Regions from separate parts of the Methylobacterium sp. CM6246 genome, predicted to be linked through region 2. Evidence: riboswitches for the same ligand, from Rfam matches in the RefSeq annotation. Region 2 holds a riboswitch; each other region holds the start of a gene.
What was found. A riboswitch is a leader RNA that binds a small molecule or an ion and turns the genes downstream of it on or off. The one in region 2 is predicted to bind cobalamin.
Positions count from the first base shown of each region.

Region 1: linked by a shared signal. The riboswitch ahead of ACYQPG_RS18890 (TonB-dependent receptor) and the one ahead of ACYQPG_RS00995 (TonB-dependent siderophore receptor) in region 2 are both predicted to bind cobalamin.
Region 3: linked by a shared signal. The riboswitch ahead of ACYQPG_RS09790 (CbtB domain-containing protein) and the one ahead of ACYQPG_RS00995 (TonB-dependent siderophore receptor) in region 2 are both predicted to bind cobalamin.

Region 1 is NZ_JBTXKY010000001.1:3,884,888-3,888,969, forward strand. It holds gene ACYQPG_RS18890 (TonB-dependent receptor) at 1-1,910, opposite strand, end outside; cobalamin riboswitch at 2,151-2,348, opposite strand; gene ACYQPG_RS18895 (cell wall hydrolase) at 2,766-3,356, shown strand; gene ACYQPG_RS18900 (hypothetical protein) at 3,859-4,082, shown strand, end outside.
Region 2 is NZ_JBTXKY010000001.1:203,654-207,735, forward strand. It holds gene ACYQPG_RS00995 (TonB-dependent siderophore receptor) at 1-1,345, opposite strand, end outside; cobalamin riboswitch at 1,567-1,775, opposite strand; gene ACYQPG_RS01000 (hypothetical protein) at 2,655-2,972, shown strand; gene ACYQPG_RS01005 (hypothetical protein) at 3,250-3,570, shown strand; gene ACYQPG_RS01010 (DUF350 domain-containing protein) at 3,723-4,082, shown strand, end outside.
Region 3 is NZ_JBTXKY010000001.1:1,974,863-1,978,944, reverse strand. It holds gene ACYQPG_RS09805 (S10 family peptidase) at 1-35, shown strand, start outside; gene ACYQPG_RS09800 (coagulation factor 5 8 type domain-containing protein) at 39-1,394, opposite strand; gene ACYQPG_RS09795 (DUF4424 domain-containing protein) at 1,518-2,540, opposite strand; cobalamin riboswitch at 2,769-2,963, shown strand; gene ACYQPG_RS09790 (CbtB domain-containing protein) at 2,998-3,180, shown strand; gene ACYQPG_RS09785 (CbtA family protein) at 3,197-3,946, shown strand; gene ACYQPG_RS09780 (DUF1636 family protein) at 3,954-4,082, shown strand, end outside.

The DNA.
Region 1 (4,082 bases), 3.7 Mb from region 2:
ATCTGGTCGGACTTGCTGTTGGTCAGGTTCAGCACGTCGAGGGAGACGCTGACCCCGTTCTCGAAGGCGTAGCCGACCCGGCCGTTGAACAGGGCGGTCGGGCGCGAGCGGATGGAATTGTCCTCGATCAGCGGGCGCGGCCCGAAATACCGGAACCGCAGGGAGCCGAACCAGCCGAGCGGCGCGCCGAAGGTGATGCCGGCCGACGCGATGGTGGTAGGCGCCTCCGGCACCCGGGTGCCGACCGGGTCGGAATCGGAGAACCGGGCGTTGGTGATCGTCAGATCGCCCTCCAGCGACAGGAACGGCGTCAGCGCGTAGCGGTTCGTCCACTCGACGCCGAAGCGCCGGGTCGGGCGGCTCGGCTCCGTGGTGCCGGTGTCGCCCTGGAACAGGTTTTCGGACGCGAAGTCGAGCCGGAACAAGGCGAGGCTGGTCTCCAGCCCGGCGATCGAGCGGTTGCGCAGCCCGACCTCGTAGCCGGTCGAGGGCACCAGGAACGGCGCGCGGCCGATGTTGAACAGGGGGCTTGCCGGATCGACCGTGGCAGTCACCCCGCGCACGTCGTTCGAGTGGAAGCCGCCGCCGTAATTCACGTAGAACTCGGTGTCGAACCACGGTCCGAGGGTCAGGCCGAGCTTAGGATTGACGATGCCGTCGCGGGCCCGGCCCGAATTGGCCGGCGTGTCCGAGGCGACGCGGGCATCATAGCCGTCGGCGCGGAAGCCGAGGCTGGTGCGCAGCCAGTCGGTCCAGCGCACCCGGTTGTCGAAATAGAAGGCCCCGCTCGTCTCCAGCACCCGATCGTCGAGCACGCCCGAGCGGTATTGCCGGTTCGTCGTGTTGAACAGCCCGACCCGGATGCTGTCGGTCCGGGTCTGCACGCCGACCTCGTTCTCCATCGGACGCCCGAACAACGCGCCCTGGAAGATGTGCAGCGCCTCGCCGCCGCCGATGATGCGCTGGTCGAGCTGGTGGAACTGGTCGCCCGCGACGGGGTCGTTGAGGACATAAGTGAAGTCGTTGAACAGGTTGAGCTGCGAGCGGATCACGTAGGCCGAGGCCCGGGTCACGCCTGTGTCGTCGGTGCTGCTGAAGCGGCCGGACAGCGAGAGGCGGCTCGTATCCCCGCCATCCGTGGGGTTGATCGTGCCGTATCGGCCGATCAGCCCCTGAGCGACGGCCCGCTCGGGGATCTGGTTGGTGGCGGTCCAGCGGCTGGCATAGGCCATGCCCGTGACCGAGAAGCCGTCGAGCGCCGTGCCCTGGCTGTAGCGGGCGACGGTGCTGATCTTGCGCAGGGCGTCCGGGACCACCCACGGACCGTCGTAGACCTGTGCGTCGGCCGCGACCAGGAGGTTGCCGTCCCCGATCGGGGTCGAGGCGATGGTGAGCGCGCGCTTGTAGCCGAAGCTGCCGATGGCGGTGAGCGCGAGGTTTTTCTGGACGGTGTCGAGATAGTCGATCCGCACCGAGCCGGCGGAGGCGAAATCGCCGTCGCGTACGAAGTACGGCCCCTTGTGGAACTCCACCGCGCCGACGAGTTCGGGGATCAGGAAGTTGATGTCGGCATAGCCCTGCCCGTGGGCGTGGGTGCGCATGTTGAGCGGCATGCCGTCCAGGAACAGGGCGATGTCGGTACCGTGGTCGAGGTTGAAGCCGCGCAGGAAGAACTGGTTGGCCTTCCCCTCCCCGCTATGCTGGGTGACGATCAGGCCCGGCACCGCCTCCAGCACCTCGCCGGGACGCGTCACCGGCCGGCTGTTGAGCTGGGCGCCCGTGATCACCCCCGCGCTGGCGGAAGCCACGGGCAGGAGCGGGCCGCCGATGCCGGTCACGCCGCTGACATAGCCCGCACTCGCGGCGGCACCGCCCCGCGGGGCCCCGGAAGGCTCTGCGGTGACCGAGATCTCGTCGAGCGTCGCCTCGGTGTCCTGGCTCGGCCGGGATCCGTCCCGGGCGGAGGCCGCCGGGGGCAGCAGCGCCAGGGCCGTCAGCACGGCCAGTTTCGAGAGCGTCAAGCGCGGCACAGGACGGGACACGGGACCTCGGGCGACGGCAGTGGCACGTCACCGCGAACGAGGCCGCGCCGACCGCGCTCGCGCGGGCGTCCCGGCACCCGCCAGGACACCCCGCCCAGCGCGTTTCGCGTGTGACCACGACTGACGGCAGGTCTCCTGGCTCACGGGTCGCCGCCCTCTCGTCGTCTTCCCGGGCGAGGCGGCCCAGTGACGTGGTGACGAGAAGGCTCACCGCTTACAGTTGCGGGGGCAGCCGCGGATTCGGGGAAGACCCCTCACCGCGTTCCCTTTTGATCCCCGAAGGGAACCGTCCCGGCCACCTTCGAGCCAAGGCTTGGGTCCCGTCAACGTCCCGGCACCGGTTGGCGGCGTGTGTGTCTATCGGATGACACCGGGCCCTCGGCCGGCTCTCGTTCCAGCCGAACGAGGCCGCCGACCGGGGGACTCGTCCCTCCGATCCCGGACGGCTCCGGGCGATGCTACGCTAATGGTATCGCGAAGCTTTTCCGCCCGGACCTGCGGCTCCCGCTGCGGCTCCGGTCCGTCCCGCGAGGGGCCGCGTTCCAGGGCTGTCCGTGGTCCGCCAGCGCGGGCCGACCGGCGTTCGGGGCGATCCACGCATGCCGGCCCGCCACATCCTCGCCGCGAACGTGCACACAAGCTTGGCGCGTACAACGATCGAGAGTGGCGACGCCGGGCAGGGCGATCGCCCTGCCCCGAGGCCGGAGGACGGAGCGCTGATGCATGCAGGGTAGCGAGAGGATCAAGACCGTTTCGGGGCTGGTCGCGCTGGCGCTCGCCGGCGGCCTCGGTGCGTGCAACACCGCGTCACCCCTGACCACAGGATCGATCCCCGGCCGCAAGCCGTCGATGGTGGTCACCGACGCCGAGCGCGACTGCCTCGGCCGGGCCATGTATTTCGAATCGAACCGCAGCGACGAATCCGGTCTGCTGGCCGTCGGCACCGTGGTCATGAACCGGATGGAGGCCGCGATCTTCCCGGGCGGCATCTGTGCGGTGGTCGGGCAGCCCGGGCAGTTCGCCCCCGGCGTCCTGACCAAGCCGATGCAGGACCGCGACCTCCAAAAGGTGGCGGATGCCGCCGACGCGGTGCTGGCGGGCGAGCGTCACCCGAAGGTCGGGAAGGCGATGTATTTCCACACGGCCGGCCACCACTTCCCGTACACGAACATGCACTACGTGGCCGTAGCCGGCGGCAATGCCTTCTACGAGAAGCGCAACTCCCGCGCCGCCAAGGCGGAAACGCCGGCGCCCGCCGCCCTGCCCCCGACGGTGTCGAGCTACGCGGCCGGCCCGGCTGCGCCGACGCGTTAGCGCTGCGCACAACGATCCGAACGGCCTTGCCGGATCCGGATCGCGCTTCCGGCGCGGGTCCCTCCCCTTGCCGCAAGCCTGCGCCCCGGCACCACCCGCTCGCAGCGCGTGTCCATCCCGCTGCGAGCGTGGCCGCCCGCGACCACGCGGGCCGGCGGAAGCCGCCGCAAGCCATACATCGGGACGCGGCTCCCGACAGGGACGCGGATCGACCGGCATAGAACGAGGCGGTGCTGTCGATCGCACCATCTTGACCGGTCATGGCAGATGAAGTGACATCGCGCGCGGCGGTAAATCTGTTGATTGGCTCCGTGACCCGCGGAGGCGAGATTTACATCGACGGGCGACGCCTTAGCTTGTCGGTTAGAACTACCCACGAATCACGGATCTGCCGCCGATGATTGCCCACAGGGTAGCGCTCGCTGGTGCGGTCCTCATTCTGAGCATCGCACCGGCAGCCTCTCAGTTGCGCCGCCCGATGACCTGTACGGAGGACGTCTCGGTGGGGCTCGACGCGGCCCCCGGCCCCGAGGGTGCAAAGCCTCAGCCGCACCGGGCGCGGACCTTCTCGTTGGTCTCCGGCGGCGGCTTGCTGACCGTCCTCTCCGCCGGGCGGTCCGACTATTACGAATGTCAGGTGGCGTCGCCGCGCTTGAATGAACGGACCCCGCGCAACGCGATCAAGTGCCAGAACGGCGTATATTTTCTTCTGATCGACCTAAACAA
Region 2 (4,082 bases):
GCTCGAAGATGTCCACCCGCATCCCCACGAGCGCCCGCCATTCCGGGGTGAGGACGATCTCGTCCTGCGCGTAGAGGCCGGTGTTGGTGACCCGCTCCAGGTTGTTGCGCGGGATGGTGATCGGCGGCAGCGCCTGCCCGTAGACGGGCGCGTAGATGTCGAGCGCGAAGGGGCTCGTGCGGAAATTCGAGCGGAAGTACTGCGTCCGGCTGTCGGTGCTCTCGCGGTCCAGCCCGAGCAGCACCGTGTGGCCGATCCCGGCCGTGTCGAAGCGCCCGAGCAGTTCGGCCTGCCCGATCGCCACGTCCCAGCGGTAGTCGCGCACGTTGCGGTCGCGCGCCACGGTGCGGTTGTCGGCGGCGAGCGAACGGACCTCGGCCGACTCGCCCGCCAGGTCGCCCGTGTTGAGGTAGGTCGCGAGCCGCATCTGCCAGGCGTCGTCGAAGCGATGATCGACGCGCACCTGCAGGGTGTTGTTGGTCTGATAGGTGCTCTGGCCCGGCTCCCCCAGGAAGCGTGAGATCGGCAGGAAGCCGAGCTGCTTGTTGATCGCGATCACCCCGCGGTCGAACACGATGCGGTTCTTGACGAACTCGGTCTCGACCGTGACGCGGGTATCCGGCGTCACCTGCCAGCTGATCACCGGCGCCACGAGCAGCCGGTCGCTGTTGACGAAGTCCCGGAAGCTGCCGGCGCCCTGGGCCGCGAGGTTGAACCGGTACAGGACCGTGCCATCCTCGTTGAGCGCGCCGCCGGCATCGACCGTCCCGCGCGTCAGCCCGAACGAATCGATCTGGGTGCCCATCTCGACGAAGCGCTGGGCGGTGGGCTGCTTGGTGATGAGGTTCACCAGCCCGCCCGGATCGCTGCGCCCGACCAGTCCGGCGCCGGGGCCCTTCAGCACCTCGATCCGCTCGATGTTCTGGGCATCGGGCGGCGGGGGCGTGCCGCGATTGAGCGGGAAACCGTTCTTGTAGATCTCCGAGGTCGTCACCCCGCGGATGGCGTAGCTGAACAGGCTCAGGCCGCCGAAATTGTTCTGCTGCGCGATGCCGGGGAGGTAGTTGAACACGCGATCGACGCGGGTGGCGGCGAGGTCGCTGATCACCTCCCGGGGGGCGACGGTGACCACCTGCGGCACGTCGATCTGCCGGGTCGGGGTCCGGGTCGCGCTGACGGCCCGGGTCGCACCGTAGCCCGGCGTCGGCCCGATCAGGCCGATGCTGTCCGACGCGGCCGTCGTACCGGGGGCTGGGCTGCCGCCGACATGCTCGACCGAGACCTCCTCCAGGGCGATGCTCTCCTGCGCCCGCGTCTCGCCGGCCGGCGAGCCCGCCGTCAGGATCGCCGCGAGGGCGACACGCGGGCTCTGGCGGCGGAAGGGCGACCGGGAACGGCTCCGCGGGCCCCGGGCTTTCGCGGAGGGATGGGTCGTGGTCGGCTTCGGGCGGACTGGCACCGGCACACTCATGGTTGTCGAGCCGGAGGCTTCAGCGTGAGCGCGTGCGGGCGACGGGCCCACGGGGCCGCGCCGTCCCTGCGTTCCGCCGGGGCACCCCGCCCGAGGGTCGTCGTCGCGCCGAGGCAGGTCTCCTGGCTCGCGGGTCACGATCCCGGCCTGGTCTTCCCGATGCGACGCATCAGTGACCACGGGCGGCAGGGACTCACCGCTTACAGTTGCGGGGGCAGCTTCGGCCTTGCCCGTACGAGCGCACCGAATTCCCATCTTCGCCCGCGGACCGAAGCCCGCGGGAACCTTGGCCGCCCGATACTCGCCACCGCGCCCCCGGGGGTCAATGCCTCAACGACAGAATGCAATAACGTTACACACGCTGTGGTTTCAGGGACACATCGGCCTCCCGGTTCGCCAGCTCACGGTTTCGGCTCTGGCGGATGAGCGCGCCCGGGCAGCAGCGGGGCGCCGCCATCCGGGGCCGGATCCGGGATCTCTTCCACGTGGCCGCGGAAGCCAGCGCCGGACGTCGGCCTGTCGGCGCGCGGTGGCGGCGAGACGGCCAGCAGGCAGCCCGGCCGAGACCGCGATGGTCTGCCAGGGACCGGACGGCGCGGCCATCCGGGCGTGTTCACCGTGCGGAGCCACCCGCAGGCGGAGCGCCAGGCCCGGGTTGGCCGCAGCCTCGTCCAGGAACCCGGACCTGTCCGGATCGGGTGGGTGTTGGCCCCAGACCGGGACGGACGCGCCGCCTCCACGCTCTTCCGATCCCGCTCGGCCGGAAACCGTAACGCAGCGATTCGACACGGCGTTCGATCCGTCCGGATACGGTCTTGCGTCCACCTGGGGCGGCCCCCGATCTGTTTCGAGACTCGGCCCGGATTGCACCCGCGGTGCCAGGGAGCGACGCGCCTCGGCGCGAGGCCGGGCGAACTCCGGGCCGCCGCCGGGCTCATCCGTATCGGGCGCGCGGCGTGGGCCAGGCGCGTCGAGACCCGCATCAGATCGGCGGGCTGCGAGCCCCCCGCGCGGGCTTCGCGGTGCGTGCCGGCCTCCGGTAGGCCCTCGGGGCGCGGCACCTGCGGCTTGGCTTCGACACCGGGTCGCGGCGTCGCGAACCTGAATGGCCGCAGGGGGTTTGCTTTCCGAAGAGCGCGGTCGGCACCGACGCGGTACGCCGCGCGGCGTGGAGAACATGATGATGGACAGCACCCTGGCTTCGGTAACGGTCCCTTCCCTGAAGGCCGCTCGATCGGCGCGAGACCGCCTGGCCCGTGCCGGGTTTGCCCGCAACAGCATCGACATCGAGCGGCATGGCGACGGGTTTGAGGTCTCGATCAACACGCGCGAAGAGAACAAGGCACGGGCCGAGCGTATCTTGACCGGATCGCCGCTGGGCAACGACCTCCGGCAGGCCGGGGAACAGGCGGCCGACTTCGTGCACGGCAACCGCTCTTTCGCCCTGGGCCTCGCCGCATTGGCCGGTTTCGCGATCTTCAGCCTGACGAAGCGCCGGTGACCCTCGTACCCGCCGTCAATCGGCTCGCGCGCCGGTTCCGTGCCGGCGCACCGTCACGACGCGTGCCCTCCCGACGAGGGTGCGGGTGCGGGATGGCTACCGGATCTCACCCCTCCGCGCTGAGAAGCCGTGGAGGGGGCGTGGAGGGGGCAGCGGGGTAAGCCCGCGTCTGCTCTAAGCCCGCCATCCGGCCTGCGAAGTCCGCGCCCGTCAGCGTGAAGCCGATCCCGCCGGGCGGCTCGGTTCCGGTTCGACCCGTCGCGAGGCGATGCTTGTGATGCGCAGTGTGGACCGCGTCCTGATCGGCCTCGGCCTCGCCGTCTGGCTGCCCGCCCTACCGTTTGCCTTCGCGTTGGCCGTGGGCAATGGGGCCGGCTGCACGTTGAGCGAGAACGACGTCCATCCGTGCGTGATCGCCGGGATCGATCTCGGTCTACCCCTGACGCTGATGGCGCTCATGGGCTGGGTCGTCGTCGCGATGCTGCCCTTGATGGCGCTCACGCTGGTGGCGGGTGTGGTTTGGGGCGGCGTCCGCATCGGTCTGACTTGGCGGCGTGGGCGGGGAACACGCCGCGCTGCCGATCGTCCAGCCCCATAGCGGCGGTTGCCGCCCCGCGATTGTGACCGTTCCTGCCTGCATGCTACGCCCTGCGGAGCGGCTGAGCGAAACCTCGACGGATACGGCTCCATGGGCGACCCGACCGACGCATCACCCTGGTCCGCGCCGGGTCCCGCCGAAGGGCTTTGGGCATGACCTCCATCTCGGGTCTGCCCGCCTTCCTGCTCTACCTCGTGACGGCTGGGGGACTGATCGGCCTCTACCTTCTCGTCTACACGCTCGCCACCGCCCACAATGAGCTCGCGCTGATCCGGCGGGACGTGGCCGCGGCCGCGGTGGCGCTGGGCTTCAGCCTCGTCGGCTTCGCGTTGCCGCTCTCGGTGGCGATCTACAACGCCCAGTCCATCCTCGATTGCATCGTCTGGGGCCTCGTCGCCCTCGTCGTGCAGATCCTGATCTACTGGCTCGTGCGCCTCGCGGTGCCGGATCTGTCGCGGCGCATCGAGGACGGGCGGATGGCCGCCGCGGTGCTCCTCGGCGCGGCGTCCTTC
Region 3 (4,082 bases), 1.8 Mb from region 2:
CAGATCCCGTCGAGCACCGTGAGGACAAGCCCTGATCCTCAGGCGGCGTCGTCGAAGGCCAGCGCCTCGGCCGGGTACTCGATCATCATCCGGCGCTGCGCGTCGGTGTTCTGCCACGCGCCGACCTTGATATAGCGCTCCTCCAAGTCCCGGACCTCGATGACCCGGTCGATCGACGGAATACCCCGGAAGATCTGCGGCCAGTTGGACGCGAAGTAGAAGACCTGCTCGACCCGCTCGGACAGGTGGCAGATCGCCGGGCCGAAGGTCCCCAGGCCGAACACGAGGTAGCGGCCGTTCACCAAGGCCGTGACGTCGGCGATCAGCGACTCGCTCTGAGTCTCCACCGGCAATCCGAGACCCTGCGCATAGGCCTCGACCGCGGCGATCACCGGGTTCAGCCGGTTCTCGAAAACCAGCTTGATCGAGCGGATGCGGCCCTCGCCGAGCAGCCGGTCGATCACCATGCGGTAGAACGCGAAGGGCGGCTGGGGATAATGCGGGTCGACCCAGGTGCTGAAGATGTCGCCCGAGCGGATGTGGATCAGGAGCTGGTCGTCGGGCTTGGGCGGGACCGTCGCCGGCAGGCCGTTGAACAGGGGGCGGATCATCCCCTGGATGATCGCCCGTGAATCCGGCGGCGCGTCGAGGCTCACCTGCCGCTGGAACTGCATCGGATCGAAGAACAGGCCGGACAGGAAGTACCCGTCGGTCGGCAGCGGCTCGTCCGGAGGCAGGAAGGTGATGCCGTCACAAGTCAGCCGCTCGGTCAGGAAGATGACTTTGCTGCGGTCGAACTTCGGAACCGCCACGTATTTCAGGTTCAGCGCCTTCGCGACCGACAGGGCGATGATGTACTGGATCAAGCAGTTGCCGAAGGCGCCGTTCTGGAACACCGCCACGCCCACGAGGGCGCCGCTCGTGCGACCCGGATTGCTCTCCAGGGTATAGGCGGTGAAGGCGTTGGCGCCGGGCTTCTCGTTCAGGAGCGTCACGTCGAGGCCCAGCATGGCCCGCAGGGCGATCAGGTCGAACGCCGCCTCCTCGCACATGACCCGGACCGTGACGTTCGGCATCGAGGCCGGCATCGCGACGCGGACGGAACGCGTCCAGGCGCGCTCGTCGGCCTCAATGACGACCGTGCCGGCCTCCGACTCGACCGGACGGGACGCGATGCCCGGTGCGGACCAGGTCACGCCGTCCTGCGAGAACAGGATGGCGCCCTCCGCGACCGAACCGCCCTCCCCGCACGGGATCCCGACAACGGACCGGACCGGGAAGCGGCCGCCGAGGTCGAGGTCCAGCCAGGTCCTATCCGCCTCGACGACCCGCTGCGGGGCGCGGCCGGCCGCAAGATCGACGAGGGCGGATGTCGGGGCGTCTTCCGGGGCCATCGTGTCTCCGAGGCGGGCTGGACCAAATGCGCCGAGGTCGGGGCCGGAGGGCGCGCCCGGCGGTGCCCGTATCGAACCCGACGCGTCAAGCCCATGGGCGCACCGCGAGGGCGCCCGACTAGTTCATTCGCCCGTCTTGGTCTTGAGCAGCAGGATCTCGATATCGCGCTGCGGGACGAAGTCCCTCATCACCGTCTCATAGGTCGTCGGGCCGGTCTTCTTCACGTTGGCCCCGCAGAACGAGATCAGGGTCGTAGGATCCCCCTTGTCCACGACCAACTTGAACTGGCCGATCGGGCCGGCCCAGTTGCCGCCGGAGCTGATCACGTGGGAGAGGGACCGTTCGTAGGCCCGGAATGCCCGGCTGCCGTCGGCGCTCGACCGCCGGTACAGGGCCTGGGCCACCCGCTCGAAGGTCGGGTCCGTGCAATATCGGGTCGCGTAGTGCGCCTTCTGCGCCGGGTCGAGGTTCGGCCCGCCGTAGGACAGGCTCGCGAGACCGCCGAGGCTCGGGACGTAGCTCTGGCGCACCGCGATCTCGCGCCCGGCGGGAAAGACCTGCCGTCGCCAGAATTTCGACTTCAGTGTCCAGAGCGGGGCATCCGCGATCGTCCCGTCCTTGTGCTCCTGCCGCTCCAGGATGCCGGCCGCGATCAGGTCGCGCCGCTGGCGCTCGCCGAGGCGGCGCAGGGCCGCTTCCGTCGCCGTGATGGTTGGCACGAGCGGGATCCCCAGCGCCTTGAGCCGAGCGGTGATCTCCACGGGCGGTGTATCGCTCCGCATCAGGAACGCCCGCTGCTCGACCTGCGATTCGACGGGCTCGCCATCGACCGCGGACTGGAACTTCAGGAAGTTGTCGTGCGCCGGATCGGGGAGCGAAACCAGCATCTCGGAGTCGCCGGTAATGTCGGGCATTGGGAACGCGATCGTGGTCTCGATGTCGGAATCGGTCAGGTTGCGGAACCGATAGTCGATCTGCACGGCCTGCTCGGAGAGGTACAGATCCTCGGCCGCGAGGGCGATCGTGTCGGCCTTTTCCAGGACGAGCCCCCCGGCGATGAGCGCGGCGGTGCTGTCGTCGGACCGGACCGGAAGGGACGTGGCCGCCAGGACGACGAGGGCCAGCGACAAGGTACGCATCGACATCAACGCTCAAGGGTTCGAGAATCGGACATGGGCCGGAATCGTCCACGCCGGCCGTTACACGGCGCCGGTGCCGCGGGCCAAGCGCCGACGGCGGTCGCGGCGCGTCGAAGTCCGCCCCCCAATGCGTTTCGACACTCACGGCCACCGCCCGACCCGCATATCCGTGCCGTACCCCAAGAGTCCGAAACGATTCCGCCGGGCCTCCGTTGTGCGAGAGCTGTCATGCGTCTACAACGATGGCGTGACGGTGCCCCGGAGACGGGGTGAAAAGGGAATGCGGTGAGGGGTACGAACCTCGAAACCGCGGCTGCCCCCGCAACTGTGAGCGGCGAGCGTCTGCCAGTAGGCCACCGGAGCGATCCGGGAAGGCGGCAGGCGCGCCGAGCCGCGAGCCAGGAGACCTGCCGTCACGATGAGATCCCGCAATGCCGCCGGTGGGGCGGCTGGAGACATGTTGATGACCACCTCGACCCTCGCCCCCATCGCCACCGGCACCCGCGCCGGAGAGCGTCCGGTTGCCGTCGCGCTCGCGGCCTTCCTGGGCCTCGGCCTCTTGTTCATGGCGGGCTTCTCGCCGGCGATCGCGCTGCACAACGCCGCGCACGATTTCCGGCATACCCAGAACTTCCCCTGCCACTGACGCCCCTGGCGCAGGGATGATCATCCGGCTTCTGTCGGCGGCCCTGGCCGCCGGCTTCCTCGCGGCCGTCGTCGTGACCGGCCTCGAGTTGACGCTGACGTCGCCGCTGATCGTGGCGGCCGAGCGCTATGAGACCAAGCAGACGCACCAGGCCGAGCGCAGGCTCCCGATCATGTCGGCTCAGGTCGTGCTGGCTCATGCGGGGCACGATCATGGCACACCGGACGCCGCACCCGAGTGGCAGCCCGGCGAGGGGTTGCCCCGGATGGCCTTCACCGCTCTGGCGACGCTCGTGGGCGGGGTCGGCTACGCCCTCCTGCTCGGTGCGGTGATCTTGGCCTGCGGCCGTGAGCCGACGCGGCAGGTCGGTGTCGCGTTCGCGATCGCGGGCTTCGCCAGCGTCGCTCTGGCCCCGGGCCTGGGATTGCCGCCGGAATTGCCGGGCAGCGAGGCGGCACCGCTCGCCGCCCGTCAGGCCTGGTGGGTGATGACCGCCGCCGCCACCGGGATGGGCCTGTACCTGATCACGGTCCGGCGCTCGCTGATCGCGATCCTGGGCGGCCTCGTGCTGATCGTGGCGCCGCACGTCGCCGGTGCGCCGCAGGCTGCGGAGGTGTCCTCGGAGCTTCCCGCGGCACTTGCGGCGCAGTTCGCGGCACGCTCGCTGGCGATCAGCTTCGTGTTCTGGATGCTGATCGGCCTCGGCTTCGGCTGGGCCTGGCAGGCTTTCGGCCGTGGAAACGCACGCGGGACGGTGCATGCCTGAGGCCGTCATGCCTGAGACCGTCCTTTACGTTTGTACGACCTGCCGCCGCCCGGGCGACGATCCGGACGGGCCCCGGGCCGGCGCGCGCCTGCTCGAGGCCCTGCGCGCGCGCAACACGTCCGGGCAGCTGCGGATC